4 regions of the Pseudoalteromonas sp. CNAT2-18.1 genome follow, and region 2 is predicted to be linked to each of the others. Evidence: predicted binding sites of a transcription regulator. Region 2 holds the regulator's gene; each other region holds the start of a gene.
What was found. Region 2 encodes sigma-54, which starts transcription at its own class of promoters, with help from an activator protein. Its sites were predicted from a motif close to GTTGGCACGNNNNTNGNNT; they were not measured.
Positions count from the first base shown of each region.

Region 1: the regulator sigma-54 is predicted to act here: its motif matches at 2,016-2,034, upstream of glnA (glutamate--ammonia ligase).
Region 3: the regulator sigma-54 is predicted to act here: its motif matches at 1,591-1,609, upstream of flgJ (flagellar assembly peptidoglycan hydrolase FlgJ).
Region 4: the regulator sigma-54 is predicted to act here: its motif matches at 5,173-5,191, upstream of MHM94_RS15280 (LiaF domain-containing protein).

Region 1 covers NZ_JAKRFR010000008.1:123,192-131,246, forward strand. Annotated here, with positions in the region: gene typA (translational GTPase TypA) at 1-1,647, opposite strand, end outside; gene glnA (glutamate--ammonia ligase) at 2,091-3,497, shown strand; gene MHM94_RS17175 (DUF4124 domain-containing protein) at 3,663-4,196, shown strand; gene glnL (nitrogen regulation protein NR(II)) at 4,292-5,344, shown strand; gene ntrC (nitrogen regulation protein NR(I)) at 5,364-6,755, shown strand; gene MHM94_RS17190 (cyclic nucleotide-binding domain-containing protein) at 6,778-7,239, shown strand; gene MHM94_RS17195 (YacL family protein) at 7,236-7,592, opposite strand; gene MHM94_RS17200 (AEC family transporter) at 7,730-8,055, shown strand, end outside.
Region 2 covers NZ_JAKRFR010000005.1:321,512-329,566, reverse strand. Annotated here, with positions in the region: gene ptsN (PTS IIA-like nitrogen regulatory protein PtsN) at 44-490, opposite strand; gene hpf (ribosome hibernation promoting factor) at 492-779, opposite strand; gene MHM94_RS13105 (RNA polymerase factor sigma-54) at 805-2,301, opposite strand; gene lptB (LPS export ABC transporter ATP-binding protein) at 2,326-3,051, opposite strand; gene lptA (lipopolysaccharide transport periplasmic protein LptA) at 3,051-3,575, opposite strand; gene lptC (LPS export ABC transporter periplasmic protein LptC) at 3,565-4,119, opposite strand; gene kdsC (3-deoxy-manno-octulosonate-8-phosphatase KdsC) at 4,116-4,667, opposite strand; gene MHM94_RS13080 (KpsF/GutQ family sugar-phosphate isomerase) at 4,667-5,635, opposite strand; gene MHM94_RS13075 (calcium/sodium antiporter) at 5,645-6,616, opposite strand; gene MHM94_RS13070 (ATP-binding cassette domain-containing protein) at 6,821-7,615, shown strand; gene mlaE (lipid asymmetry maintenance ABC transporter permease subunit MlaE) at 7,624-8,055, shown strand, end outside.
Region 3 covers NZ_JAKRFR010000004.1:196,400-204,454, reverse strand. Annotated here, with positions in the region: gene flgK (flagellar hook-associated protein FlgK) at 1-616, opposite strand, end outside; gene flgJ (flagellar assembly peptidoglycan hydrolase FlgJ) at 620-1,555, opposite strand; gene MHM94_RS10210 (flagellar basal body P-ring protein FlgI) at 1,706-2,797, opposite strand; gene flgH (flagellar basal body L-ring protein FlgH) at 2,809-3,489, opposite strand; gene flgG (flagellar basal-body rod protein FlgG) at 3,504-4,292, opposite strand; gene MHM94_RS10195 (flagellar basal body rod protein FlgF) at 4,314-5,057, opposite strand; gene flgE (flagellar hook protein FlgE) at 5,187-6,512, opposite strand; gene MHM94_RS10185 (flagellar hook assembly protein FlgD) at 6,552-7,229, opposite strand; gene flgC (flagellar basal body rod protein FlgC) at 7,244-7,666, opposite strand; gene flgB (flagellar basal body rod protein FlgB) at 7,669-8,055, opposite strand, start outside.
Region 4 covers NZ_JAKRFR010000006.1:332,633-340,687, forward strand. Annotated here, with positions in the region: gene MHM94_RS15250 (mechanosensitive ion channel family protein) at 1-317, opposite strand, end outside; gene MHM94_RS15255 (DUF308 domain-containing protein) at 533-1,084, shown strand; gene MHM94_RS15260 (tRNA-(ms[2]io[6]A)-hydroxylase) at 1,109-1,681, opposite strand; gene MHM94_RS15265 (sulfotransferase family protein) at 1,740-2,381, opposite strand; gene MHM94_RS15270 (DUF2383 domain-containing protein) at 2,427-2,903, opposite strand; gene MHM94_RS15275 (sigma-54 dependent transcriptional regulator) at 3,067-4,407, shown strand; gene MHM94_RS15280 (LiaF domain-containing protein) at 4,446-5,141, opposite strand; gene MHM94_RS15285 (GGDEF domain-containing protein) at 5,376-6,545, shown strand; gene MHM94_RS15290 (hypothetical protein) at 6,621-7,007, shown strand; gene MHM94_RS15295 (hypothetical protein) at 7,025-7,378, opposite strand; gene MHM94_RS15300 (hypothetical protein) at 7,468-7,818, opposite strand; gene MHM94_RS15305 (amidase family protein) at 7,964-8,055, shown strand, end outside.

The sequences.
Region 1 (8,055 bases), on a different contig from region 2:
AGCACGCACGTTGGTTAACTGTTTACCTTTTAGGGCATTAACCGTAAGGTCATTGTCACGGCTGTGAATACCGATAACCATACCTTCGTATACTTCAACACCATGGCCGATAAATAGCTTACCACGCTCTTGCAGGTTAAATAGCGCGTTAGTCAGCGCCTTACCTTGGGCATTCGCTATCAATACACCGTTCATACGCTGGCCGATCTTACCGCCTTTGTGTGGGCCGTAATGATCAAACGTGTGGTACATCAAACCAGAACCTGAGGTTAACGTCATGAAATCAGTCTGGAAACCAATCAAGCCACGGCTTGGGATCATAAAGTCCATACGAATACGGCCTTTACCATCTGGAGACATATCAGTCATTTCTGCTTTACGTAAACCCAGCTGCTCCATGATAGAGCCTTGGTGCTCGTCTTCACAGTCGATAGTCACTGTTTCGTAAGGTTCTTGGATTTCACCATCAACTTCACGCAAGATAACTTCTGGACGAGACACGGCAAGTTCATAGCCTTCACGACGCATGTTTTCGATAAGTACGCCCAAGTGTAGTTCACCACGGCCTGATACACGGAAGCTATCAGGGTTATCGGTCTCTTCTACGCGTAATGCCACATTATGAACTAGCTCGGCTTGCAAACGTTCAAGGATATTACGTGAGGTGACGTATTTACCTTCTTGGCCAGCAAAAGGTGAGGTATTTACAGAGAACGTCATGGTAACAGTAGGCTCATCAACACTCAGTGCTGGTAACGCTTCAACCGTGTTGACATCACAGATGGTATCGGAGATTTTCAACTCGCCAAGGCCACTCACCGCGATGATGTCGCCGGCAGTTGCCTCTGTCGCATCATGACGGTCAAGACCTAAGTAAGTAAGCACTTGGCCCACTTTGCCGTTACGTTTACTGCCATCAGCACCGACAATAGTAACCTGCTGATTTACTTTCACAGTACCACGCTTAATACGGCCTACGCCGATAACGCCAACGTACGAGTTGTAATCAAGCTGTGAGATTTGCATCTGTAGCGGCCCTTCTGGATCCGCATCTGGTGCTTCAACTTCTTTCACGATGGCTTCAAACATTGGCTCCATGTTGTCAGAAGGCTCATCTAAATCGAGCGTTGCCCAACCATTAATCGCTGATGCATAAATAACTTTAAAGTCTAACTGTTCGTCGGTTGCACCTAAGTTATCGAACAAGTCAAATACTTGGTCCATAACCCAATCAGGGCGTGCACCCGGCTTATCAACCTTGTTAATAACAACGATTGGCTTCAGCCCTTGCGCGAACGCTTTTTGCGTTACAAAGCGCGTCTGCGGCATTGGCCCTTCTTGTGCGTCAACAAGTAATAGTACGGAGTCAGCCATCGAAAGTACGCGCTCTACCTCGCCACCAAAGTCGGCGTGCCCAGGGGTATCGACGATATTGATATGGTAGTCTTTCCAGTTGATTGCCGTGTTTTTAGCTAGGATGGTAATACCACGTTCTTTTTCAAGATCGTTCGAGTCCATCACTCGCTCTTCGTTGCCACCACGGGTTTGTAGTGTGCCCGATTGCTCAAGCAATTTATCAACCAAAGTCGTTTTACCATGGTCAACGTGTGCGATAATCGCGATATTTCTTAACTTTTCGATGCTCATATATTTACTTAGAGGCTAACCCCATATTTCCTAAATGATCCACACCCAGCGGCGCGGGCCACCTGTGTCGAGTTTAAAAGGTCGCGTATTATCCCTTATAACGCCACTAGATGAAAGTTTATCCAGCTAATTAATTTACTTCCGTGCCTAACATAGCCTAGTCGCTTGACATAAAAATGACACCGAGACTGTGCTATCAGTGTTTTTTTAGTGCGCTCACTGTCTTATTTGAGTCATCCCTTGATACATGACAATGCAGCCTGAAAAATTTGCACTACAATGTAGCAAGTTCGCACCCTATTGGTGCAAAAAATAAGTTTGAGATTACCAAATAGAAAGTAACCCCCTACTAAACAGACACTTATACTTTTGGCATGGTTTAAGCTTACCCATGCACAAATGCAGTAAATTGCAGCAAATAATAATCCATAGTTGGAGGACACATGTCACAATCGGTATTAGATTTTATTAAAGAGCACGACGTAAAATTCGTTGACCTTCGTTTCACCGACACCAAAGGTAAAGAGCAGCATGTCTCTATTCCTCATCACCAGGCTGATGAAGATTTCTTTGAAGACGGTAAAATGTTTGATGGCTCTTCAATTGCAGGCTGGAAAGGCATTAACGAGTCAGACATGGTGCTGATGCCAGATGCTGAAAGCGCTAAGCTTGATCCATTCGCCGAAGAAACCACACTTATCGTACGTTGTGACGTTGTTGAACCTTCAACTCTTCAAGGCTATGAGCGCGACCCTCGCTCTGTGGCCAAGCGTGCTGAAGAATATATGCGCTCAACAGGTATTGCCGATACGATTCTGTTTGGCCCTGAACCAGAATTTTTCCTTTTTGACGATGTTAAGTACAAAACAGATATGTCTGGGTCAATGTATAAAATCGACGCTGAAGAAGCATGCTGGAACTCAGATAAAGATTACGAAGGCGGTAACACCGGTCACCGTCCTGGCGTCAAAGGTGGTTACTTCCCAGTTGCTCCAGTGGACTCATCACAAGATTGGCGTAGTGCCACTTGCATGGTGCTTGAAGAACTCGGCCAAGTCGTTGAAGCTCATCACCACGAAGTAGCAACAGCTGGCCAAAACGAAATCGCCACCCGCTTTAACACCATGGTTTTGAAAGCGGACGAAATTCAAGAGATGAAGTATGTTATTCACAACATGGCGCATCTGTATGGTAAAACCGCTACTTTCATGCCTAAGCCTGTGGTTGGCGACAACGGTTCAGGCATGCATTGTCACCAGTCTCTAGGTAAAGATGGTAAGAACATCTTTGCAGGCGACAAGTATGGTGGTCTATCAGAAGAAGCGCTTTACTACATCGGTGGTATCATCAAGCACGCCAAAGCTATTAACGCCTTTGCTAACGCTTCGACAAACTCATACAAGCGCCTTGTTCCGGGTTTCGAAGCACCTGTTATGCTTGCTTATTCAGCACGTAACCGCTCAGCGTCTATTCGTATCCCTGTAGTTCCATCAGAGAAAGCTCGCCGTATTGAGGTACGCTTCCCAGACCCTACAGCGAACCCATACCTTGCCTTCTCAGCGATGCTAATGGCGGGTCTTGACGGCATTAAGAATAAGATCCACCCTGGCGACGCCATGGATAAAGATCTATATGACTTACCTGCAGAAGAGGCAGCAGAGATTCCAACAGTGGCAGCGTCATTGCAAGAAGCCCTTGATTCACTTGATGCAGATCGTGAGTTCTTGACGCAAGGCGGCGTATTCACTGACGACCTTATTGATGCATACATCGGCTTGAAATCAGCTGAAGTAGAAAAGCTCAACATGACTACACACCCTGTAGAATTTGAAATGTACTACAGCGTGTAAACCGCATAACTACCACTTAGTTATATCATGTGTGTTCTCAAAGCCTGCTTAGCAGGCTTTTTTTATGGTAAAAAAGTTGTAAATAGACTAAAGTTAGGGTTTAACCAAGTAATTGGTTAATTTTCGGCTAACTATAAGAATAATAAACGTAAAATAGGAAGTAGCGTGACAACGAAGTGGTCTATCTTATGCGTTTTCATGGTTCTGGGTTTGAGTGCCTTTAACGCCAACGCAACCAATAAAAGCATCTATGTATGGAAGGATGAGAACGGTGTATTAGTTTTTTCTGACTCTCCAAGAAAAGGAGCTGAGAAGGTAAAGTTAAACTCCCCAGCGATGAGTATGCCCTCAACTGACACGCAAATTCTTGAGCAAGATAATAGCGCTGACCAAGGAATTAATTTCTCCGTCGCTATTACCACTCCAAATCAAGAAGAAACAATTCGTGATAACACCGGCTCTGTACATGTTACAGGCCAAGTATCACCGCGCTTTATGCAAGGCCACCGCGTGCAACTTATGCTCGATGGAAAGCCTTACGATAAACCACAATCATCAACGGTGTTTGTTATGCGTAATGTTGATAGAGGGGCGCATCAAGTACGGTTGCGCCTAGTGGATGGCAATGGTAAACAGCTGGCCACTTCTGAACCTGTGACATTTTATCTGCATCGCCGTTCAGTGATCACAGGCCCTTAAGCTGCATATCACTCCGGGTTGCGCACCGATTGGGCAACCCGGCTAAATACTGCTAAGATAATTCGCACCAAATTGGTGCAACACCGAAATTAATAATGAAGCTTCCTCGTGATTTTTTCCAACAAATGTGGGAAAACCTACATACCGCTATTTTAGTCTTAGACCAAGATTTCAATCTGGTGTATGCCAATACTAGCTGTACCGAACTCCTTGGGCTAGGCTTAAAGCGCATCGTGGGCCAGCCTTTCAAAGCATTATTTAATTACCACTCGGTAGAATTAGAGCGCATCGCTGACTATACCCTTAAACAAGGGGTCGATTGCCACCAACACAGAGCTGACGTGGTATTCGTAGACTCTCGCCATGCCAATTTGGCGCTCAACTGTCGGCGTTTAAGCCACCAAGATCAGTATTTTCTACTGTTTGAAATTCGCCAAACCGACGAAGAAATTCGCCTTGATCAGGCGTCTAACCAAATGCATCAACACCAAGCGGCACGTGCCTTAATTCGTAACCTTGCTCATGAAATTAAAAATCCTTTAGGAGGAATACGCGGAGCGGCGCAATTATTGCAATATGAGGTTGATCAGCAGGAGCGGGATGAATGTGCACAGCTTATTATTGATGAGGCTGACCGTTTACGCCATTTAGTAGACAAGTTACTCGGCCCGAATCAGCGTTTACAAAAACAGGCTATTAATATTCACCAAACACTGGAGAATGTTTTACGCCTTTGCACTTTGGATAGCAGCAAGGCAATTACCTTGCACAAAGATTATGATCCGAGCATTCCAGATGTAAAGGCTGATGGTGATAAGTTGCAACAAGTGCTTCTCAATATCGTGCGCAATGCTATGCAAGCACTCAGTGAAGGGGGCCATATTAATGTTAAAACCCGAGTGCGATACCATGTACGCCGACACGATACGACACTAAAAAAAGCCCTGCAGATCAAAATAACTGACAACGGCCCGGGCATTGCTCCGGAGGTTAGAGAGACCTTGTTCTACCCCATGGTGACCAATAAAGAGGGGGGCTCAGGGTTAGGGTTATCTATCGCCCAAACTCTCATAGACCAACACCAAGGGTTTATCGAATGTGATAGCTGGCCGGGCCATACCGAGTTTACACTATACTTGCCACTGTAATTGGGCCACGAGGTATACGATGAAATCTGTTTGGCTAGTCGATGATGATGCGTCAATTCGCTTTGTATTACAAAAAGCACTCTCCCGTGCAGGCTATGAGGTAGAAAGTTTCGCCAACGCCCATGATGTACTCAGTGCCTTGGAGTTTTCAAAACCGGCCGTGTTGCTCTCGGATGTGCGCATGCCGGGTATGGATGGCATGCGCTTATTGGAGCAGATCAGCGAAGATAACCCCAATCTACCGGTGATCATTATGACGGCCCATTCAGATTTAGACTCTGCAGTGCAGGCATTCCAAAAAGGCGCCTTTGAATACCTAGCTAAGCCCTTCGACCTAGAAGAAGCTGTTAGTGTTGTTGAGCGAGCCATGCGTGCGCATTCGCAGAAAAAAGCGAAAAAGGCCAATAGTGAACAAAAGCGTTCAGTTATTATCGGTGAAGCCCCCGCCATGCAAGAGGTGTTTCGCGCCATTGGCAAATTGAGCGCATCAAGCATGAGCGTACTTATCAATGGCGAGTCTGGCACCGGTAAAGAGCTGGTTGCCAGTGCCTTACACCAGCACAGCCCACGTAAAGACAATCCGTTTATCGCCTTAAATATGGCGGCCATCCCTAAGGATTTGGTGGAGTCAGAGTTATTTGGTCACGAGAAAGGCGCGTTTACTGGGGCTGACAGCGTTCGTAAAGGGCGCTTCGAACAAGCAAATGGCGGAACGCTCTTCCTTGATGAAATTGGCGATATGCCACTTGATGTGCAAACTCGCCTACTGCGTGTACTCGCCGATGGCGAATTCTACCGTGTGGGCGGCCATCAAAGTATAAAAGTTGATGTGCGCATCATCGCTGCCACTCACCAGGATTTAGAGCGTTTAGCTCAACAAGGTAAGTTTCGAGAAGACTTGTTCCACCGCTTAAATGTGGTTCGCTTAAAGCTGCCAGCTTTGCGAGAACGCCCAGAAGACATAGAGCAACTGGCAGAGTACTTCCTCAATAAAAGCGCTCAAGAGTTAAAAATTGATAGCAAGACGCTAAGCCCTCAAGCATGTGATCAAATGCGCTTGTTCAATTGGCCTGGAAATGTGCGGCAACTTGAAAACACCTGTCGCTGGCTAACGGTAATGGCTCCCGGTGAGTACGTAACCGCAGAAGACTTGCCGCCAGAAATACTCAATGCGCAAACGTCTCAAGTTGATGCCGATTGGTTGGACTTATTCCAACAATGGCTAAACAATGAGTTTAAGCAAGGTAAAGACAATGTCTGGCCAGAAATTCAAGCACAGCTGGAAACCAGGCTGATTAAATCGGCCCTTGCTAGCTGTGGAGGGCATAAACAGGATGCTGCTCAACGCATCGGATGGGGCCGCAACACGTTGACGCGTAAGCTAAAAGAGCGCAATATAAACGCCAATTGACGCACCGACGAAGAGGATAGGCATGAAGCTGATTGAACATATTGCCATGTATAAACGCATGGAGATTATCAATCGCGTGCCTTTCTTTCGCAGCTTTGAGTTAGCCGAGCGGCAAATGCTCTTAGAGTCATTTTCGCAGCTGTACTTATGCCAACAAGGGCGCTACGTATTCAAGTTGCACGAGCAAAGCCAGCAGCTATATATCGTGTTAAGCGGCGAGCTGGTAGTGTTCCGCCAATCTGACCATAAAGAACTGGGCCATATTCGACCTGGCGACTTTGTCGGTGAAGGTGCCTTTATTGCCCACCGCGAGCGCAGCACTAATGCCAAAGCGCTCACCGACACCATAGTGTTAGCCATTGAGCCACTGGCTTTAACTAAATTACCTGTGGTGGTGCGTGAGAAAATAAAAGATCAATTGATACTCGGTATGAGCGAGCGCATCGCCCGCCTCAGTAGCCTGTTAGAGCGCCATACTCCTTAGCGAAAATGCCGCCACGCACTCGCTAACGCACGTAAATCCTCGACTCCGCACCATGCTTGCAGCTCCGATTCATCAAGTGCGAGGTCGTCACCACTATAAAGCGCCAATGTCTGCTCGTCGTCATGAAATAAGCCATGACTTTGAAAACACGCCTCACCATCACCGAGTAGCAATCTCATTTCTCGTCCCTGCACGAGCTGCTCTGCAGTGCTATCAAGAGCGGTAAAAAACGCTTCAATGAGCTCATCGTTTTCATAGAGCTCGTCATTGAACCAACGGGCAATAAGCCGGTGTTCGTCAGATATTCTTACCCGCTTACCCCATGTTGGGTCTGAGTAGAGTTGGTATTCCATAATAGTGCTGCCAAAAAGATGCGGCGCGCATAATAGCAATATCGATACGCTAAATCGAGCTGCTCATTGTACTGCGATATCAGCACTAACGGCATCATGTTAGTATACGCCTACCCTGTCGGCTTCCTATATCGATTATGTTCAACACCCTAGCAATAATTTTTCCACTCATTTTCGTGGCGACAGCCGGTTACATTAGTGCAGCACGCTCGTTTTTAACAGCCGAACACCTTAGTGGCATAAGCCGCTTTGTATTTTACATCAGCATTCCGGCTTTTTTGTTTGTTAATATGTCCCAAGCTGAGCTCAGCAAAGCAGTCAGCCTAGATGTCATGCTTAGCTTCTATCTTCCCGTTATCGGCCTGTATCTACTGGTACTGGGGTTTTATCGGTGCCGCTGTGGGCAGTGGAGTATAAGCGCCATTCGCGCGCTTGGGGCGTGTTATTCCAATACTGTACTTAT
Region 2 (8,055 bases):
AAGACGCACATTTAAACCACACCATGAACCAATACGGCGCGCATTAGTCGGCGATCAATTGATAAAGCTCTTGATCGCTGCTCGCCGAGCGCAGTTGTTTACACAGTTGTTTGTCTTTTAGTTTATCAGCAATTGTCGCTAAGGTCTTCAGGTGTTGTTCAGTCTCATTAGCCGGCACTAAAAGTGCGACAAAGATATCCACTGGACGGTTATCAATGGCATCAAAGTTAATGGCTTCGCGATTGGTTACAACAATGGCAATCGTACTGTCGATACCATCGAGACGGCCATGTGGAATAGCAACGCCTTTGCCGATGCCAGTACTGCCCAGCTTTTCGCGGGTTAGCAAAGCATCAAGTACCGATTGCTCGCTGAGGTGAGGACTGTGCTGATGAGCCACCTGAGAGAGGTACTCCAGCATTCTTTTTTTGCTATTAAAAAGGACCGCAGCTTTGCTGCAGTCCTTGGTAAAGAGTGAATCTAGGTTCATGTTAGTGACGAGATAATTTCTCTTTATGTTTAATCACTTGACGGTCGAGCTTATCAATTAAGCCGTCGATCGCCGCATACATATCCTGGTGCTCTGCGGTTGCGAACAGTTCACCACCGTTAACGTGAAGAGTAGCTTCTGCTTTTTGTGTTAGTTTTTCAATATCAAGAATGACATGCACATTATTTATATGGTCAAAGTGACGCTCTAATTTTGCAAATTTGCTATTCACATAGTTGCGAAGAGAATCAGTGATTTCTACGTGACGACCGGTAAGATTTAATTGCATAAGCATTTTCCTTCTTGTCTAACGTCTATATCAAACTTTTACGCTGATTTGACGGTGGAATGGCTAGCGATTCACGATATTTAGCAATCGTGCGCCGAGCCACTTTAATTCCTTGCTCGGCTAGTACGTCGGCAATCTTGCTATCACTCAACGGTTTAGCAGGATTCTCCGCAGCTACTAGCTTTTTGATCAATGCTCGAATCGCTGTGGACGAGCATTCACCTCCGTTTTCGGTTGTAACATGGCTGGAGAAAAAGTACTTCAGCTCAAAAATACCCCGTGGTGTATGCATATACTTTTGGGTGGTCACACGGGAAATCGTTGACTCATGCATTTCCACCATTTCGGCAACGTCATTAAGCACCATTGGCTTCATTGCCTCTTCACCATGTTCAAAGAATGCCTGTTGTTGTTGAACAATGCAATTAGTTACTTTAAGTAGCGTATCATTGCGTTGTTCCAAGCTCTTTATAAACCATTTCGCTTCTTGTAAATGCGAGCGAATAAATTGACTATCACTTTGCGACTTACAGCTTCGCGACATTGATGCATAGTGATCGTTAACGCGGATCTTAGGCATACTATCTGGGTTTAATTCAACCACCCAGCGGCCTTTAACTTTCTTCACCGATACGTCTGGAATCACATACTCTGACTGCTCTCGCACAATCGTGGCTGCAGGAGTCGGATTTAAACTGTGTATCAGTGTCATCACCTCTTTTAACTGCGCTTCTTTAAGCTTAGTCTTTTTCATCAAGGTGCGATAGTCGCGACTACCAAGCAAATCAATATAGTTACAAACTACCTCTTTGGTCTCTTCAAGCCAAGGGGTTTGTGGGTCAAATTGCTTGAGCTGGATCAACAAGCACTCTTGTAAAGAACGCGCACCAATTCCTACTGGATCAAAGAGTTGGATACGCTTAAGAACGGCTTCAATTTCATCGAGCTCGATACCATCGTCTTGTTCATCATGATTCAAGCTTTCCAGCAGATCTTCACAACTGACCGTTAAAATGCCGTTGTCATTGATGGCTTCAATGATAGCTGTGGCGATGGCCTCGTCGGTGGCACTAAAAGGTGTTAATTGCAGCTGCCACATTAAATAATCATGTAACGACTCGGTGGTTTCGCCTTGGTAGATAGACTCATCTTCTGGCATAGGCCCAGAGGAGGCAACGGGAGCCGCACTAATATACTCATCCCAAGACACATCCATGGGCAAGTCTTCACTGATGGACTCGTTGTTCATGGCATCAGCACTTTCAACTTCATCCTTACTGGCGCTGGCCGTCTCGGCGGTATCGTTATTTTGGTTGTCGGACGTCGACTCTTTTTGCTCTTGGTTGTCGTTATTGTCGGCGTAATTGTCTTCTTCAACTTCAAGTAATGGGTTGGCGTCCAACGCCTCTTGAATTTCTTGTTGGAGATCCAAAGTACTGAGCTGCAACAGGCGAATCGCTTGCTGCAATTGTGGGGTCATTGTTAATTGCTGGCCTAGGCGCAGCTGTAATGATTGCCTCATGTATCTCTAACAATCCTTTAATCGTTATAATCTAAACTGCTCACCCAAATAGACGTCGCGAACCGTTTGATCGGCAAGAACTTGCTCTGGAGTGCCAGAAGCAATGAGCTCGCCATGGGAAACAATGTATGCGGTTTCACATACGTCTAGGGTCTCTCGCACGTTGTGGTCGGTGATTAATACACCAATGCCACGATTGCGCAGATGCTCTATGATTTTCTTTATATCTAACACTGAAATAGGGTCGACACCAGCAAAAGGTTCATCCAACAAGATAAACTTGGGGTTTGCCGCCAATGCTCGCGCTATTTCTACCCGGCGACGTTCGCCACCAGATAACGCCATTCCTTGTGAGTCTCGAATGTGCTGTATATTAAACTCATCAAGTAGGCCCTCAAGCTCGCTTTCACGCTCTGCTTTGCTTAAGCCCTTGCGGGTTTCTAGAATGGCCATCAAATTTTGAAAAACTGTCAGCTTTCGAAAAATAGATGATTCTTGCGGTAAATAACCAATACCTAAGCGCGCACGAGAGTGCATCGGCATCAAAGTGATATCCTCATCATCAATACTGATGGTGCCTTTATCACTGGGTACCAAGCCAACTATCATGTAAAAAGTAGTTGTCTTACCGGCTCCATTAGGGCCGAGCAAGCCGACGATACTACCTGCTTGCACTTCTAAGCCCACACTTTTGACGACCTCCCGGCCTTTATAGCTTTTCGCTAATTTTTGTGCTTTAAGAGTCGCCATTATTGCTCTTTCTCCGGCGTATCGTCACTTTGTGGTGTTAATGTTGTGCGCACTCGTGTGCTGGAGTTTTCATCCTTTTCGGCGGTGATCAGCTGTTTGGCAATATCATAGCTTATAGTTTCGGCAACGATATGCTGGTCGGCCATGGCAATCTTAGCATCACCTTGAATTTTTAGGGTCTCAGAGGCGACGTCATAACGAATTTCCAGCGCCTGTGCAGAAATCTCAGTGCCATCTTCCATCACTTCGGTGTACACAGCTGGTGAGCCGGTGGCTACGAGCAATTGCTTGTTATCACCCAATTCTGGACGACGGTGAGCCTCAAGGCGGTCAGCTTTTATTTCCCGTTTGCCGTGAACAATATGCACGTTCTTATCAAAAATAGTGATATTTTCTTTGATCAGTGCTTGTTGTTTGTCGGCATCAATTAACACTTCCTTGGCGGTGATTTGCTCAGCAGTAGCGCTGGCAGAGCATAAGCCAATTGCGATGGATGTAATTAATGCACTGATTTTATTGGTCATAATATATTGTTCGCGTATGTTCTGTTAATTCAACTATCTCTGTATTGAGGTCTGCTTTCAAGCCTTGCCCGGTGATCTTCATATTCGGGCCACTTAATACTACAGCCTGCTCGGACTCCATGCGCTGGCTATCTATATCAACTTGAATGGCCTCAGCGCTGACCTTCTCAATCATCGCCCCTTCTTTTAAGTTGGTGGCGGTGACGTTATTTTCCAAGATCAAAATGTTGTTGTTGTATAAAGTCGCTTCATCGGCGTTTACCTGCCAATTTTCTGTTTCACCATATAAGGTAAATACCGGCTTGGTGAAATGCGTAAACCCGAGCTCTTGATACAGCTCCATTTCCTCAGCATAAACGGTGTGGCTTAACTCACCCTGATCGTTATAACTAGTCTGACTCAGCCCAGTTGCGATATAGTCGGGTGTGGCAATATGGTCTTGCTGAGCGACACCATCATCTGTCGACTTCATAAAATAAGGGTACCAAAGCCACGCCATCGCGACGATAAATAGCAGTGATATGAGCGCTCTCGCTGCGTTCATGTGCTACTTCCCTGTGTTCCCAGGCTGTGTCCTTGGGCCAGCATCAGCAAATCTGTGAGCTCACGCACAGCACCAAAACCCCCTGGTAGCAAGGTACTGTAATGGGCTATTCGCTTAACCAGTGGGTGAGCGTCGTTAACCGCTACGGCGAACCCGACTTGCTCCATCACCGGTAAATCAGGGCCATCATCACCAATGTAGGCTATTTGCTCATCGCTTAGGTTTAATGTGCGCTTTAACTGTGCATAGGCTTCGAGCTTATTCTCTTTACCTTGATAAATGTGGGGGACACCCAGGCTTTGCATTCGCGTTTGTACTATCTGTGATTGTCGCCCGGTGATAACAGCAACTTCAACACCCGCATTGAGCAACGCTTTAATGCCGAACCCGTCTTTGGTATTAAAGGCCTTTAATTCCTCGCCTTGATTGCCTAAATAAATACGGCCATCTGAAAACACGCCATCAATATCGCAAATTAACAATCGAGTGCGCTGTGCACGTTGCCATGCGTCTTCGTCTATGGCTTGGTATAATTCTGAAAACAACACTAAATCACCCCCGCGCGCAATAAGTCTTGCGTATTCAGCGCGCCAATGGGACGTTGCTCGTGATCGGTCACAATGAGTCCATTAATGCGTTTTTGCTCCATAATTTTCAGTGCTTCCGCCGCCAGCATATGAGCATCGGCTGTGGTGCAGTTTGGAGTCATTACCTCAATCAGCGCGGTGTTGTGAATATCCACTCGCTGCTCCAATACACGGCGTAAATCGCCATCGGTAAATAACCCTACCAGTCGCTCATTATCATCGACAACAGCGGTCATTCCTAAGCCTTTGCTTGAGATTTCTAACAAGGCTTCTTTAATGCTTTGTGATTGGTGACTGCGTGGCACGTCATCGCCGCTATGCATAACATCATTCAAGGTCAGTAATAAACGTTTACCTAAGCTACCGCCGGGGTGGGAGAGGGCAAAGTCATCGGCGGTAAAGCCTTTGGCTTCTAATAAAGCAACAGCGAGTGCATCGCCCATTGCCAAGGTTGCTGTCGTGCTTGCGGTGGGGGCTAAACCCAGTGGGCAGGCTTCTTGCGATACTTTAATGCAAATATGAGCATCAGCTAAGGTGGCCATACTTGATTGAGGATTGCCGGTCATGGCAATCATGGGCGCGCCAATACGTTTAATTACCGGAATAATGCTCACAATTTCGTGCGTTTCGCCAGAGTTAGAAATGAGCATAACGATGTCATTTTCAGTGATCATGCCTAAATCACCATGGCTGGCCTCACCTGGGTGTACGAAAAACGCTGGAGTGCCGGTACTTGCTAGGGTCGCGGCAATTTTATTACCAACATGTCCTGATTTACCCATGCCAATAACGATGACTCGGCCGCTACAAGCCATGATCATCTCGCACGCATGAATAAATTGTGCGTCTAAATACTGATGTAACTCCTGCAAAGCGGTTTGTTCTATTTCTAAAACCCGTTGTGCGGTGGCAATAAAGCTTTGGCTCATACTATTACTCTAGGCTAACTGACTAAAAATATATCCTTGGTAGGCAAAAAATGCGACTAGTAAAAAGCCGCCCTCGATTCTGTTGATACGCCGCGCGCCACGAAAGTTCAAACTCATGGCAATAAGTACCACCGTTGCCGCAATCATAATTAATGCATCACGGTTAGCGGCAGAGGGGTCGATAGCCGATGGATTTAAAATACCGGCGATGGATAGGACCGCGAGAATATTAAATAGATTCGAGCCGACAATGTTGCCCAGTGCTAAGTCGTCTTCATTTTTCAGCACCCCAGCCACACAAGCAGCAAGTTCCGGTAAACTAGTGCCAATGGCAATGATGGTAAGCCCAATGACTAAATCAGAAAGGCCAAAATACTGGGCTATATCCACTGCTGAGTCGACAATGAAATGCGAACTGATGGGTAGCATCGCCATCCCGATAATTAACCAAATCAGTGCGGACTTGGTGCTCACCCCACTGGGTATTTCATCACAGACTTCACTCACCAAGGGATCGTCATCATTACTTTTTTGATTGCGTGAAATAACAATCAAAAAAACGATAAAGGTGACAAAACCGCCCGCCAATAGCCATCCCTCAAGCTGAGAGAAATAATTATCGGTAAACATATACCATGCAATCAGTGACACCACGAGCACAATGGGCATTTCGCGCTTTAGTGTAATGGAGGACACTGAAAGTGGGCGTAGCAAAGCAGTAATACCTAACACCAAGAGAATATTGGTAATGTTTGAACCAACAGCGTTGCCGACAGCGGTATCGGTTTTATCTGCCAGTGCCGCAGAAGCTGATACCATCATCTCTGGTGCCGACGACCCCATTGCGACCACAGTCAAACCGATGATTAGGGCTGGCACCCCTAAGTTGCGTGCCAGCGCAGCTGCGCCATAAACAAAACGATCCGCACTCCATACTAGGGCGACAAAACCAGCGACTAGAATGGCGAAAGAGGTGAGCATGATTAGTGAGCCATTGATGTAAGTGAAACCTTGGCGCAGATAGTAACAAACTGGGCTGTGTTTGTGTAAGAAAACCGTGTGTTTAGGTGTTCCACTGAGCAGGAATTTGAACGGGCTTACAAAAATTTACAGAATCTTTTTTCCCTCAGCGTAAAAAAACTTTAAAATACGAGGTCTAATGATAGAAATGAGCGGGAGAGCGACTTGTCGCAACCAATAGTAGAAATCAAGGATGTTACCTTCTCGCGCGGAGAGCGTGTTATCTATCAAAATATGGACTTTACCATTCCGAAAGGGAAGATCACTGCTGTTATGGGCCCAAGTGGTATAGGTAAAACCACTTTGCTCAGGCTGATTGGTGGGCAATTAAAGCCCGATTCGGGCGATATTTTATTTCAAGGCAATAGCATTCCAAGCATGTCACGTTCGGCGCTTTATCAAGCGCGAACAAAAATGAGCATGTTGTTTCAAAGTGGTGCGCTGTTTACCGATATGTCGGTGTATGACAATATCGCCTTTCCTCTTAGAGAGCACACTGAACTCAGTGAGGAGTTAATTCGCTTGGTGGTGTTAATGAAACTACAAGCGGTTGGCTTACGTGGCGCAAAAGATTTAATGCCTGCTGAGTTGTCCGGGGGGATGGCACGCCGCGCTGCTTTGGCTCGCGCGATAGCCTTAGACCCTGAGTTTATCATGTATGATGAGCCTTTCGCCGGACAAGACCCTATCTCAATGGGCGTGTTAGTGCGGCTAATTAAATCACTCAACGAAGTGTTAGGGTTGTCTTCTTTGATTGTTACCCACGATGTGCAAGAGGTGTTGAGTATCGCCGACCACGTGATTATTCTCGCCGACAAAGGGGTGATTGGCAGTGGCAGCCCGGCACAAATGCGTGAACATGAATCGCCCTTAGTGCAGCAATTTTTGCAAGGGCTGTCTGATGGGCCAGTGCCTTTCCACTTTGATGCTGAGCCTTATGAACAGGAGTTGTTGTCATGATGCAGTCGCTGCTTAATTTGTGGCAACGCCTTGGACATAAAAGTCTAAGCCGTTTCGCGTCGATGGGGCGCGCTACACAGATGTTGCTGGGTGCCTTAATTAGTGTTCCTAATGTGCGCAAAGGCACGCCCTTATTAATTCGACAGCTGTATATGGTGGGTTTTCAGTCACTGATTATTATTTTGGTGTCAGGGCTGTTTATTGGCATGGTCTTAGCTCTGCAAGGTTATACCGTATTAGTTGATTACGGCGCTGAAGATAGCTTGGGACCCCTGGTTGCTTTGAGCCTATTACGCGAATTAGGGCCGGTAGTGACGGCGCTGTTATTTGCGGGTCGCGCTGGCAGCGCATTAACCGCCGAAATTGGTTTAATGAAAGCCACCGAGCAGTTAACGAGTTTAGAAATGATGGCTGTAGACCCGCTAAAGCGCGTCATTTCA
Region 3 (8,055 bases), on a different contig from region 2:
TCATTAGCTCTGAAAGATCTTTAATCGCTTTGTCGCGCTCGTTATAGACCGAGCTGGCATCAGCTTGATCTTTCTTGCCATGAACAGCCGTAATTTGGTTATTCAGCTCACTAATTTTCTCAATTAAGCCATTGGCTTCATCAGCAAGGATCCCAAGCTGATCATTCACCACACTCTTTTGTTGCGACACAATCCCTGACAACCTATCCATCTGATTAACAAAGTTCTCCGCGTTGGTGAAGAACAACGAGCGGGTAACGTTGTTAGAGGGCTGATTCAGCGCCTCTTGCAAATTATTAAACATGCCATTGATTTGCGTAGATAGACTATTGGACTCCTCAGAGAACTGACTATCAATACGCTGTGCTTCCTCCATAAAGCGCTCAAAGAAGGAGCGATTAGAGGTGTCTCTGTTGAGTTGCTGTTGTGCAAACTCATTGAGCAGACGATAGGTTTGCCCACGGCCAACCTGATTGTCGAAGGTGGTGCCATGCTCTGTACGCTCGCGCACGTAGCCTTCGGTATTAATGTTGGCAATATTTTTACTGGTAGTATTAAGCAGCTCGGTATTGGCACGAATGCCTGAACTGGCAATGTTTAGTAGGTTAAATGACATGATCTACTCTCCTTGCCTTAGCAGATCACCGGCTAGGGCGCGTAATTCGCTTTGCCCTAACACACGTTTAATTTTCTCTGCATACTGTGGATCGGTGGCGTAGCCAGCTTGTTGTATAGCGTCGATAAACTGATGAGGCTTATCGGCCACATCTAAAGCCTGCTGGTAACGGGGATTAGTTTTCAAAAATGAGACAAAATCATCGAAACTTTGCTTAATAGAGTCATACACTCGGAACGGTTCTTTGCGCTGAACCGCAACTCCTCCTTCATACTCTAATGTTGGTTTTACAGTCGCTTCCCCCTGCCAGTCACGGTGCGCTTTGATATTAAATAAATTGTTCGAACTTTCACCGCTCGCAGTTTTAATAATGTGCTTGCCCCAACCAGTTTCCAATGCAGCTTGAGCAACCATAACACCGGGGTGCACACCGATTTTACCGGCCGCTTCACGGGCAACGTCCCACACCCCTTCGACAAACTCTTTGGCATTGGCGAAATCGGCTTTGTGAGCGATAGGAGATGCCTCAGTGTGTTGTTCTTGGGTTTTCACTTGCGCGTTGTTTAATCGTGCATCACGCAAAGCTGACGCAGGCATATAGCTGTCTTTTTGTGGCGATAACTGTTGCACAATCAAATCGGCCAAGCCCAATGAGCCATTCGCCGATAACTCACTGGAGAGCTGCTGATCATGCATGTCTTGGAAGTATTTAACGCTGCTGGCATTAAACGGACTGTCTTCATCTTCGAAGGCTTCATTGGCTTTGCGCATGCTTTTGAGCAGCATTTGCGTAAAGATAGACTCAAACTGCTGCGCTGCTTGCTTTAAGGCCGCGCGCTCGCCGTCGCTGCCGGCAGGCTGTTTTAACGCATCTTGACGAAGCTTATCTAAGCTATTGAGATCGAAGACGCTTTGCGTTTGCAGTTGGTTAGCATCCATAAGACTGACAAAGTTATGACTAGATGCAAAAACTAAAGCAAAAAACGTACCACTGACTTTATAGTTCTGATTAACAAGAACTTAGATGGCTATAAAAACAGCAAACCCCAAGGCTTTGGGCACTTGGGGTTTGCTGTTGCAGTATCAGATTTAAATGACCACCAACTGACCATTAATAGCACCAGCCTCTTTTAACGCCTCAAGAATGGCCATTAAATCTCCCGGTGCGGCGCCCACTTCATTAATTGCGCGCACAAGGTCGTCTAAACTCACCCCGGGGTCAAAAACAAAGGCACGCGAGTCGTCTTCACGCACATCAATAATACTTTGATTGGTCACCACCGTCTCACCCTCGGCCAATGCATTAGGCTGCGACACTTCTGCATTTTCGGCGATGGTCACTGTGAGCCCGCCATGAGTAATAGCCGCTGGCTGCAACTTAACATTTTTGCCAATCACTATGGTGCCAGTACGGGAGTTGACAATGATTTTCGCAGCATTATCGGCAGGAGTGAATTCAAGGTTTTCCAGCGTCGATAAATAAGCAACTCGTTGCGAAACATCACGTGGGGCAGTTACGCGCACTGACGCCGCGTCCATTGCCATTGCGGTATTCGGCCCGACAAGATTATTAATGGTATCGGACAAGCGCTTCGCGGTAGTAAAGTCAGGGCGATTAAGATTAAAGGTAATGTAATCCCCTTGGGTAAAGGGACTCGGGATCGCGCGCTCGACAATGCCGCCATTAGGAATTCGACCCACAGTTGGCGTATTGACCACCACACGTGAGCCATCAAGCCCTTGCGCGCCGAGGCCACTAACAACTAAGCTACCTTGAGCAATAGCATAAATATTACCATCGACACCTTTTAAAAAGGTTTGCAATAAGGTACCACCGCGTAGGCTCTCGGCACTGCCTACTGAAGATACAGTGACATCCATACTCTGGCCGGGTTTGATAAACGCCGGCATATCCGCATGAACGGCAACCGCTGCAACATTATTAATCTTTGGCTTAAGGTTGGCCGGCAAAGTAATGCCAAAGTTATTCAACATCGCTTTAAAGCTTTGTTCGGTAAAGCGGCTCTTCTCTCCCGTGCCAGGCAGACCCACAACCAGACCATAACCCACTAATTGGTTACTACGTACGCCCTCAACCATAGCCACATCTTTGACACGCTCGGCAAAACTTTGCCAGCTAGTCAACGCCATGCAGAACACGATAAGGTTTAACCATTTCATGACTGGACTCCTTAGAATGGGAACAAAGTGCTCATAAAGAACCGTGATAACCAACCGGCACTTTGCGTTTCTTGCAGCTCACCTTTGCCAGAATATTGAATACGCGCATTCGCGATACGGCTACTTTCTACGGTGTTTTCGGAGCTCACGTCAGCTGGGCGAACAATGCCTTCTAAGCGAATAAACTCCTGCCCAGTATTAAGCGTTAACCACTTTTCGCCACGAATCACCAAATTACCATTGGGCAGCACGCGCATCACGTTCACGGAAATATTGCCTGACAAACTGTTGGATTGATTAGATTTAGCGTCGCCGGTGAACGAAGCATCTGAGTTCACACCCATTTGAATGCTATCTCCACCGATATTGACCGGATTGCCGCCTAAACCAATAACCGGCTCTAACCCCAGCTCGGTTTCTCTGTCAGTTTCCGTTTTTGCCGTTTTTGATGCTTGCGTTGACTCACGCAGTACCACAGTAATGATATCTCCAGTACGCAACGCTTTCTTATCGGCATACAAATCGTTCGCCAATACGGGGTTGAAAAGGCCGCCACTTTGGGTCATGTTTTGTGTTGCTTCCTGCGGATACATCGGCGCATAGTAAGGGTCGTTTTCGACAACATGGGAGTTTTGTGTAGAAACACACCCTGTAGCAAGTACAAAAGTAATTGATAGTGCAATTGGCCTAATCATAATGCCCTCACTTATAGCTGCTGATTAATATAGCTGAGCATCTGGTCTACAGATGAAATCACTTTAGAGTTCATCTCATAAACACGCTGTGTCTCAATTAAGTTGACCAGCTCTTCGGTCACATTGACGTTCGAAGTTTCCAATGCTCCTTGAACAATGATACCCAAGCCGTCTACTCCCGGGTTACCTTGCACCGGAGCGCCGCTGACAGCGGTTTCGGTGTAAAGGTTTTGGCCCATAGGTTCAAGCCCTGATGGATTAATAAAGTCACTGATCACCAACTGACCAATCACTACATTGTCCGCCTGTCCGGCTACGCGCACCGAAACCTCTCCGTCTTGCGACACAGTAATAGACTGCGCGTCATCGGGCACGTTCATTTCTGGTTGCACCGGAAAACCAGCACCACTGGTGACGATACGACCGTCTTCGTCGGTCGTGAATTGACCATTACGGCTGTAAGCAATATTGCCATCAGGGAGCAACACCTCAAAAAAGCCTTGTCCTTGAACCATCCAGTCGAGGGAATTCTCCGTGCTTAGCATATTGCCCTGGGAGAAATTCTTCTGGTTAGCAACCACCTTGGCACCGGCGCCAAGCATCAACCCCGAAGGCATCTCTGTATCTTGTGAAGAGCGCCCGCCAGGTTGGTTGATATTTTGATACAACAAATCTTCAAACACGGCGCGGCTTTTCTTGTAACCGACCGTGCTGGCATTAGCCAAGTTGTTGGAAATAACCGAAATATCGGTCTGTTGGGCGTCAAGCCCGGTTTTACTGATCCACAATGCTGGGTTCATAGTAGTGACTCCTCGCTAATGTTACATAATCCGTAGCAGTGACTCAGCACGCTGGTCATTCTCTTCGGCGGTTTTCATTAGCTTGACTTGTAATTCAAACTGACGTTGATGGCTGATCATATCGACCATTTCATGCACAGGATTGACATTCGACATCTCGAGAGCCCCTGACATGATTGAGACATTTTCAGAAACATCAAGTTGTTGGCCATTCACGGGCCGAAACAGACCGTCGTTGCCCTTTTCCACCTGATGCCCTGTGGCCTCAACGATTTGCAATCTGTCCACTTCTTCAAGAAAGTTGGCCGGTGCGCCTTGAGGGCGAACTTGAATGGTGCCGTCTTTGCTGAAACTTATTTTCTCAATCGGAACAGGCAGGATTACAGGCCCCCCTTCGCCAACAACTTGACGGCCATCTCTATCGAGTAGCATCCCCTCTTGGGTCATTTTCAATGAACCGGCTTTGGTATAGGCCTCGTTGCCGGCATCATCTAATACCGTCAGCCAACCGTGCTCACTCATAGCAATGTCTAAATCGCGACCGGTTTCAGAAATACCGCCGGCTGTGGTGTTGGTCCCTGCCCGTTCTTGTAGAGCAAAAACGCGTGTCGGCAACCCTTCACCAAAGGCCTGCATCGAGCGTGCCTGAGCGATATCGGCTTTAAAGCCTGTGGTGTTAGCGTTGGCAAGGTTGTTACTTTTAACCCCCATCCCCAGTAGGCTTTGCTTAGCTCCTGAGGTGGCAATGTACAGCATCTTGTCCATTGGCTTGCTCCTTAAAATCGTCGTTATATTGACTAAAGCAAGATTGATACCAAGAAAAAGGAGTTATTTAAAAGGAGAGACTAGAGGGATGAAAAAAGGCCACCAAAAGGTGGCCTAGTAGGATGTTTCTTATCGGATCTGCAGGATATTCTGTTGCAGCGTTGAGTTCACCTCTAACGCCCGAGAGTTAGCCTGGAAGTTTCGTTGTGCACTGATTAAATCAACTAGCTCATTAGTAAGGTTGGTATTCGATTGCTCCAACGCTTCGGAATTAATCGTGCCCAAGGTCCCGGTTCCTGGCTCACCGGCGATGGGCTCACCAGAGTCTAAGCTTTCTTTCCAGCTGGTATTACCTACCTGCTGCAAGCCCTGAGAGTTAGGGAAACGAACCATCGCTACCTGACCTAAGAAGGTAGAGTCGCCATTACTATATGAGGCAACTAACTTACCATCACTACCGATTTCAATATTAGATAAGCGGCCCACGGTCGAACCATCTTGTTCCAACGCCTTCACCTCGAAGCGGCTAGAGAATTGGGTTGGGAGTTTGTTACCCGTCGCAGCTTCATCACGCCAGTTTAAGTTAATATCATTAAACTGGGCCCCGTTGGTCAAAATACCACTGGCGCTAAGGTTAGCACCCGATAGCGTCATAGGGTTAAACGTCGCGCCGGTGTTGGGCGTACCATCTGTTTGCAATGGTAAACCCGCTGCATCAAAAGTAAACTGGGTGATGGGGCCTGCACCTGCGTTACCCGCGTTATCAACTTCAGTGCCATCGACGGTAGCACGCACATCCCATTCGTTAGAGGCCGTTTTTACAAAGAAAAACTGCAACACGTGGGGCTCACCCAGAGAGTCATAGACTGTTGTTGATGTTGACGAATTATAGGTGGCTGAGTCATTTGGGTTAAATGGCGTTACCGTTGGAACGGTGGCACCTGCATCCAAGTTAAATGAACTGTAGACATTATCTGTCGCATTTGGAGAGCCTGATGAATCAGGTATTTGAATCGGATTGGCCGTACTCAAGCTCACCGAAGTGGTATCACCGGTTACCGGATCCGTTGGGAAACCTTGCAGTAAGTTACCTTTAGCATCGACTACGAAGTTATCATCATTAAGCTTGAACGCCCCAGCACGCGTATAGGTAAAATCTTGCGAAGCTAAATCGTCAGCCATAGCAAAATAACCTTCACCGGTAATCGCTAAATCCAGTGCATTTGACGTGAACTTTAAAGAACCTTGGTGAAACTGCTGCGCGACCATGGTGGTTTGCACACCATCACCGTTCTTCGTTTTACCGCCACTGAATACTGATGCCGCATACACATCAGCAAACTCTGCGCGGGATTCTTTAAAACCTGTGGTATTGACGTTCGCAATGTTGTTTGCGGTCACATCTAAGTCTTTTTGGGCTGCCGCCAACCCTGTTAAAGCGATATTGAAACTCATGTTTCACCTCTTCGTAATAACTGCCCGCAGGCAAATGCTTTACACTGAAATCTCAGCCACCTCAGCGAGCTTCACTGCGCCCTCTTTGGTGTTCACGATGATCCCATTCGCGCCGTTGATATTAACGCTTTCAATATTTTTGAATGTCGCCATAGGTAAAGAGCTGTATTCACCATTGATGCTGCCCTCTGCCACAATGTCGTACTCACCAGGAGGAAACGGATTGCCGTCTTTGTCGAGACCGTCCCATTCAAAGCGAATTGCACCAGCAGGTTGCGAGCCTAAATCAACCACCTCAACCACCTGACCTTTATCGTCTTTGATAGTGAGGCTTAAATTATCAACAGGCTCTTTAGCAAGAACAGTCCCTTTACTCACTTCACCGCTATACAACTCGATAGTTTCAGACTCCAACAACGCCTTTTTCCCGACTAGCGTTGACGCCTGCAGCGCCGAGTTAGATGTCATTGACGCAGCCAAAGAGTTAAAATTCTCATTGAGCTTTGAGATCCCCTCAGCCATGGTGAAATTAGTCATCTGCGCAATCATCTGGTCATTATCCGCAGGTTTGCTCGGATCCTGATAGGACAACTGCTGAGTCAGCAAGCTGAAAAAATCTTCCTGGGTGAGCTCATCACTCTTTTCTTCCGGCGCCTTATTTTGGTTATCCCAATACAGGGAGCCTAGACCCGTTGCTGATTGCACATTATTGTTCATGCTCTATCCTCGCTTTAACCCTTACCAAGCTGCAACGTTCTCGTTAGCATTTGCTTAGCAGAGTCGGCTATTTGCACATTCGTTTGATAGGAGCGTGACGCCGAAATCATATTGGCCATTTCTTCAACCACATTGACATTGGGTTTATAGATATAGCCGTTCTCATCCGCCATCGGGTGACCTGGGTTGTATTCAATTTGCAACGGTTTGTCACTCTCGACTACACCCAGCACTTTCACTCCCACAGACTCACCTTGCTGTTTGCCTACCGCTTGCTGCAGCTGAGCAGCGAAAACAGGTTGGCGAGCGCGATATGTCTGCTCCACTGAGGAGCTAACCGAGTTTGCGTTTGCTAAGTTGCTGGCCGTGGTATTTAAGCGCACGTTTTGCGCACTCATGGCCGAACCAGAAACATCAAAAACATTAAATAAACTCATGATTATGCTCCTTGACCACCTAGGGCTTTCTTAAGACCGGAAATCTTGCCGTTCATAAAGCGTAAGCTGGCCTGATACTCTATAGCGTTCTGTGTATACAAGTTCCGTTCCACCTGTACATCAACAGAGTTACCATCGCCTGTATCTGGTTGATTTGGAACACGAAATTTTGCTTCACCCATACTCATTTGGGTACTTGCTTGGAGGTGTTCCGGATGGGTGCGAGCTAAGCTATTGCCGCTTAACTGCCGATTGTTTGCCGCTTTTAACGCGCTGGCAAAATCAATGTCTTTCGCTTTATAGCCAGGGGTGTCTGCATTGGCAATATTCGACGCCAATAGCTCAGCCCTTTGCGAGCGAACGAGCATTGCTTGGGGATGAATACCAAA
Region 4 (8,055 bases), on a different contig from region 2:
GCCTGAGCTTGCAGCGATAAATTGCGAAAATCCAAATAGTGCGCCGCACGCTCAAAGTCTCGTTGGTGGGCCGCATGCAAATATCCCTGCATAGCACTACGCGGCGTTTGTCGATTAAACTCATCTATTATTGGGTGCTCGTTAGTAGCAACCTCATTGCCTGGTAACGTAGACTGCTCGGCGTGCTCACTGTTATCCTTTGCCTGTTGTTGCTCATTGTTTAAAATTTCTTTCACCGTAACTTTGGCTTCAAGCGAGTAAGGTAAAACAAGGGCAAGGGCCAAAAGCCCACATTTGAAACTACGCCAAGGGTTCATCACATCATCCATCTGTTTTCGCACTCTATAAAGCATAGCCATAAGCGCCAAACTTGCGCACGTGGGTCGATATAAATTGCCTTCAAAGCAAGCACTTGCTAGATTTACTAAGCAATTGGCACTATCAATTTAACCACTTAGCCTGTTTGCAGGCTGCATCGATAAGTAGCACGGGCGCAATCTTTTGAACTGTGTTGTTATCGCGAGGAGGGATGATGAGTATCGCAAAGTCACTACCCGGACAATGGCCCATTTTCATACTGCAAGGCTTAGTAGCAATCATATTTGCGGCCATCGCTTGGTTATCACCGCAATTAACTATCAACGTGTTAATTTTTATTTTTGCGGCCTTCTTTTTACTTGATGGCGGCTCAAGAGTTTGGCTGGCGTTAAAACAAAAAGGCCAGAACGGCTATTGGTTTGTCACCTTAATAGCCGGTCTTTTGGGGATTGTTGCGGCTATTATCACCTTGATCATGCCCCAACTAACGGCCTACGTGATGCTCTACCTTATCGCCTTTTGGGCAGTCGCTATCGGTGTTACAGAAATCGTTGCGGCGGTGAAATTAGCTAAACATTTACAGGGCACCACGCTTATATTAATCAGTGGTATATTGTCGGTGTTATTTGGTGGCTACCTTATTTTCAACCCCGGACAAGGTATTATTGCCATGCTTTGGCTAGTCGCTCTGTATGCCTTTGTGTTTGGCCTTATTTTATGTTGGCTAGGGGTTAAGTTACGTACCCTCGAGAAGCAATTCGACTAGCTCACGCTAGTCGAATTTGAGTTATTAGTGCAAGGCTGCACGAAATGGTAAAGAGGCGCAAATTTGTGCCTCGCGCTCAATCACTTGGGCTAACCGCGCATCGACTTCAGCCTTGTCGAAATACTCATAAGCAAGCTCAACAAATAAGTTTTTATGTTTTTCTTCTGATTTTGCAATCGCGACATAAAATTCTTTGTCTTTACCAGGTGGCAACGCTTCAGCTATTAGCGCGAAGCGCTCATGGCCTCGAGCTTCAATCACAGCCGCGACCAGCAGCCGGTCCATCATAAACACGTCTTTACCATGGCGAAACATGCCTCGCAGCTGATTCACATAAGGGTCTTTTTTATCATCCCCTAGGTTCACATCGCGCTCGCTTAGCAACTTAACCACTTGTTTAAAGTGAATCATCTCTTCGAGTGCTAAATCAGTCATCGCTTTAACGAGCTTGCGTTTATCTGGGTAGTGAGACAGCATCGACAACGCCATGCCCGAGGCTTTCTTCTCAGCGCCAGCATGGTCTTGTAAAAATGTGTCAAAATCGGCCAGTACAGCGTCAGTCCATTGTGCTGGCGTGTGGTATTTGAGTTCGAACATGGTCAACATGATGGGTATATAAACAATGGCTGGCATTCTATACCAAATTTGCACGCACTCATACCGCTTCACCCCTAAGCCACGCCTCAAGGTTATCGACCTTGCCGTTGCGCGTGGAGGGTACTTTCAGGGGGTGCTTTAAGTCGCGCCAAGCCATCACCTTATTATGCTGGTTAAGGTGCGCAAATTGCTTGCTCGTGCTATTGGCTCCAACAAACTGGCAAAATTGCTGAAAACTATGGGGCTCACTGATATCAATTGTCAGTAAACGGTGCGCTTGCTGAGCAAAATACGTCGATACCTGTTGCTGATGCCGCTTATAGCAATATTCAAGGTGCTTACCATCAGTTAGGCTTTGTTCATTCAAAGGCGAAAATACACGATGGTAACTTGCTTTAAGAAGCGGACTAAACCCCCCTGTATCGCTCAATAAATTGGTACTCATTCGCGGCAATAAGCGTTGGACAGACTCCAGCCAACGCTCTGGTTGCCGCTGCAAGAGCACAAATTTTGCTTCAGGGAAGCGCTCAGCCAGCTCCGGGTAGTGGCTAAAGCAGGGTGTGTCGGCAACGAGCTCCGCACGCTCAAAACACGCTTTAGTATAAGCTGTGTGGGCGGTGCGAAGACCTAAATCGAGTGCAGCAGCACACACGCTGGTGGTGCCGCTGCGCGGTAAACCTATCACAAATATTTTCGACATGGCCATAGTATGGGTTGTTAAACATTGCTATGGCCGTTATTGTACTCACTGCGTTGCGTGGCTGCGAGTATTCGCTGGTTTACATGCACTGAGTTGGTCGATACACATCTGGATATCGGCAGTAATACTCGCTAAAGCGCCTTTGAGTGCTGGGTCGCGAGCTTCACTGACTGCTTTTTTTATTTTCGCCAATAACTTCTTCTCGAACTCAATGAGATCGATTATCATTGACTGCTCAGGCCTGTTAGAAAAATGACTCTTAGCTTGCGCGTACCAAGCGATCGCTGTACCCAGCCAAGTATTTTCTATACTGCTGTGATCGGGATTTTCATCCACATCGTAGACAGATAACTGGGCTTGTTCCCGTATTTTTGCCATATTGATAAAGACATGCCTGACGTTGTAGTCACCGACCTGTTCGGCTGCCTGCTTATAAAACGTCGCCGCATCTCGGTTCAGCTTAAGAATATCTTTGGCAATTTTTTTATCACGTTTTGCTTGTGTTTGGTCAAGGTTAACCATATCTAAACTCCTATGGTCGCTGATGTACCAAGTTCACCTGCAATTCATATACCATTATTTATTTTATTATAAATCAGAAGGTTAGAAGGACCTCCTCGCTGAACCCGAGTAACATCTACCCGCTGACTTGTTATTTTTACAACTCTTTCAAGGAGAGTGATGTATGCACCAGGTTAAAATGTTTGTACAACTCAGCGATCCCGAGCTGGTCTCGAAGCTGGCTAAATTAGAAGTATTAAAAAAGTTTCAGCTGGTCTACGCAAACGAGTTTGAGCCGTGGGAAGCGCAAGTTGCCCAGTCGGGGTGTGATATTGCATTGGTGGAACTCGAAGAATTCAATGAACAAGGATACAACACCCTAAATGACACCGACGCGTTATCGCACGTTGAGTTTCTATTTTTAAGTAAAGGTAAGCCAAATCCATATCTTGATAAGTTGATGCGCGATGGTGCCGGGTTCCACTGCCGTGCCCCGTATGATTTGGAACTGATTAGCGAAACTCTGCAAGACAGCTACGAACTGTTTGGTGAAGCCAGCCAATCAAGTAAAGCTGTTGAGTCCAGCGACCTTGACCAATTTGGTTTATTAGTCGGCTCTTCTAAGTCTATGCACAAGTTGTATCGCACTATTCGTAAGGTCGCACGCACTGATGCCAACGTGATGATTATTGGCGAAAGTGGTGTAGGTAAAGAGCTCGTTGCCAATACCGTTCATATTGCTGGCGATAAGCCACAAGCACCTTTCGTTGCGATAAACTGTGGTGCGCTTTCCCCAGAGCTTATAGATAGTGAGTTATTTGGTCATGTGAAAGGCGCATTTACAGGTGCACACCGCGATCACCAAGGGGTCTTCGACCAAGCTAAAGGCGGTACGCTGTTTTTAGACGAAGTAACAGAGATGCCATTAGAGCAACAAGTTAAGTTACTGCGCGTGCTCGAAAGCGGAGAGTATCGCGCCGTAGGCAGTCAACAAGTGAAACATGCTGATGTGCGTATTGTTTGTGCAACCAACCGTAACCCGCAACAAGCCATTGATGATGGCATTTTCCGTGAGGATTTATACTTCCGCTTAGCGCACTTCCCTATCCGAGTGCCACCACTGCGCGATCGAGGCAATGACATCACCGGCCTCGCTGAGCACTTCCTTGCCTACCGTAATGCCCAAGAATTGAGCCACAAACGTATCGCTACCGATGCACTTAGCCGCATTGCTGCTTATAACTGGCCAGGCAACGTACGGGAGCTAAAACACACCATTGAACGAGCGATGATCTTGGCCGATGACGTAATCAAAGCCGAACATCTTTCATTGGGTGAATCAGTAAGCAAAAGCGACAGCAACAGCGTCGATATTCCTACTGGCGTTTCCTTGGAAGAGTTGGAAAAAGCGGCAATTTTGAAAAACTTGGAAGAGAACGCCGGCAACAAAACGGACACCGCTGAACAATTAGGTGTTAGTGTGAAAACACTCTATAACAAACTAGAAAAGTACTCTCAGGACTAATCAGTTTGCGGGGCTTGCTATGAACAAGCCCCGACATTCTAGCCATCATATCGGTTACGGCTTTTACCCTGCTCTCGGCCATCAAATAAATCACGTAAATCAAAGGCAAAGGCCTTTAATTTCTCTTTCATCGTTCGCTTAATACTGACTTCCACACTCCCGAGAATAATACGCCCATGGATAATAATGCGCGGTCGCTGTTTATCTTCGTATCGCGGCCCAAGTGAGACCCGCTTATTAACCAGTGACCCCATGATATTGGTGGTCTGAGTTTGCACATCTACACTCTCTGGCACCACAATTTCATCACTGCCCAAAATACAATTAACGTAAATGTGTACTTCAGGGTGAGAAAAGATAGCGTTGGTAAAGTCTAATTCAATGCTTCCCAAATAATTGTTTAGATGAATCTCTTTAGGGACAACCCATTCACCGCTGCGTTGGTCCGAGCTTAATATGGCGGTAATTTTCTCACCATTAACCTGCTCGCTACTTTGCGTGAAAGGAGTGCGCATACGTGCCGCCTTCTCGCTGTTGTAGCGTGGGTCGCTGTGCAGCGGCAGATCAGCAACCAATGTTGCTAGTTGCTCTTGGCAGCTGCAGTCATACGCTTGATCAAGGCGACGTTCAAACGCCTGCGCTGAAATTTCACCATGACTGTAATTTAAAATTAGCTGATCGATGATCTCTTCTTTTACTTGCGCTAACGGCCTGTCCTTTAAAGGAACACTCATGTTCACACTCCTGTTGTCGTTTTGCTTACCTAAGCAAAATCAGCGCCAAATATTAATTCCTTTAGTTTCAGTCAGATGGAGATTAAGCCAGTTCACCGCATTCGCCAAAACCACCATATTTACGCTTAATTAACGATATTTTAATTATCTTTACTGAGTAACTCCCCATGGCGCGGGTTGCGACGCCAAGTAGGTGAACTAAACTTCAAGTGTCTCCCCAACATCCCGAGTGCCATGTTACATCTACCAACATTGATAGTGGTATCGACTTTACTAAACGCCTTTATTGGCGTCTTTTTGTTGTTGGTGTTTTACCAACGTGCACAACGAAGCTTTTTGTATTGGGGATTATCTTGTCTGGTATTTAGTTTAGCTGAAATAAGCGCGACTCTGCGTGTGTTTATCGACTTACCGGTACTGACCCATTACAGCGCCCAACTATTGATGATAACAGCGCCATTGCTGGTGCTAAGAGGTATACTCTGGTACAGCTCTTCAAAACACCATAACCCGTTGTTTATCTATTTTATTCTGGGTTTCAGTGCGTTGTTACTGGCGTTGTTGCACCACCAACCACTGTGGGGGCAGATTTACACTTCTATGGCTATTGCCACACTATTCTTTGCCGCTGCAGCGGCTATTAGAACAACAACCAAAGGCAATATATATGCCGCCACTTTGCTTGTTCTCGTCACCTTGCATGCGCTGGTAATGTTGGTTCAAACGGGCCTGTTGCTTACCAATTTGTTGCACTGGGAGCAATCATTACCACCTTGGACCAAACAGTTAGTTCTTGCTGTTCACTTACTACTGACCACGTGCACGGCACTAGTGTTTCCGATGCTTTTTTTCATACGCTCAGAAGCTAAACTCACTAACTTAGCTAATTTCGACCCACTCACAAACTTGTACAATCGTCGTGCGTTTTTCTATGAAGGCGAAAAACGACTCGCGCAGTGTATTGCTAAGCAGCAGCCGCTTGCAGTCATGATGATAGATTTGGATTACTTTAAGAAGGTCAATGATCAGTTTGGTCACGATGGCGGAGACGCTGCGTTGCAATGGGTGAGTCAGCGCATTCGCGAGCAACTCAGAGAAGATGATTTAGCTGCGCGTATTGGCGGAGAGGAATTCGCAGTGATTTTAGCCAATACCCATCAACGCACGGCGCTCAAAGTGGGCGATCGCTTACGTAAGGCCATTGCCGAGGGCTCATTTTATTGGCACCATCAGCGCCTGCCGCTGAGCATTAGCATCGGCGTCACTTGCCGAGAAAGTGGCCATTTTGATATTAAAAAGATGCTGATTGAAGCGGATAAAGGCCTTTACGAGGCAAAAAGCCGTGGCCGTAACTGCTTGGTTGAAACCCATCATAGCGACACCACCACGGCTTCTACTGGCTAACACAAACCGACATACAAGGGTTTGAGTAATAATAACTTTTAAGAGACAATAACGCTTTTACACGGAGATCAGTAAATGCGTCACACCCTTGTCATTGCTTTGGTGGCCTTATTCACCCTGAGTGCCTGCAAAACCACAGTGCCAGTGCGAGACTTTCCTTATAATGCCATTCCTATGGCTCAGAGCCAAAACCACAGTGATAAGGATATTGAAAAAGCCATTATCAAAGCATGCCTGCAGCTCGGCTGGCAGTGTGCAGCTAAAAGCGAAGGGGTCGTTGCTGCGGTGCTCAATATTCGCACTCATCAATTGACGGTTGATATTAATTATACCCCGAGCCAGTTTTCGGTAGAGTATGTTGACTCTGTCAATTTGAGATACGATGGCAAGAAAATCCATCGCCAGTATGTCAATTGGGTCAATAATTTAATACGCCATATTCAGGCTGAATTAGTAGTCTAACGCAACGGGGTATTGCCTCACTTTGAATGTGAGCGGTACTCCACCTTGCCGTCTTTATGTAAATTAAACAACCACACCTGTTCGCCATGATAATACACAAATTCGTAGCCTGGGTATGGGCTTTGCTGTAACCGGCTGGCAAAGGTATTGATATCCGCTGGCGCAATTTTAAAGCGTCCCGTCGCCCGTTTTCTATCGGCATGGGTGTTAACTTGAAATGCCTTGGCCGATAACGGCAATACCTCAGGTAGCTCCCCCTGCTCAAATAGTTGTGCTCTGTGTGCATCTGCATAACTTGCGTAATAGCGGGTTTGTGGTTCGCTACACGCCGCAAGTGATAACGTCAGTAACAACCCTGTTAGTAATCGCACTGTTTGCCCCTTTGCTCTATTCGAGCTTATAACCTAGCGACTGATCACTGACCCTAGGCTTAACTTTAGTGCTGCAACTAAGGAGGGAGCTAAAATTGCAGCTGAGCGATATTAGCGCCGCAATAAAAGCAATGACGGCGACGAGGGCTCACCTTGTGGCCACAGTCTTTGCAGTGACTCGACGATGCGACTTTACCGTCGAGTTTGCCATCACGTAGGTCGATTTCCTCTATCTTTCGTAAAATATCGCTGCGGCTGACTCCCATATCTTGCAACAACTCCAATGCCGCTAAATTCATTAAATATAGGGAGTCGATTTTTTCTTCCAGTGCCTGCAAATGCGCACTATTACCTTGCGAACGGTGTTTGTTTTGGTCGTTCGTGACGTCATTTTTACGGATACGAAGGTCTTGAAAGGCTTGGTGTAAATATTGGCTCATAGCTATCGTCCATGGGTTATCAAAGAAGCCATAGTAACGCAAATGGCACCGATGTTGGCAAGCGCTTCACTCACCCTATTGCAGTTGACCGCAGACAACGAAGGCCGCTAATCTAAAGGCACATAATAACAACAAGGATACGCTCGTGAACCACACCCGGCTTACGATATCAACACTGCTCTTGTGTATGGCCTTCAGCGCCAATGCGCAAAAGACCGAAACAGTGTCGCACCTTCA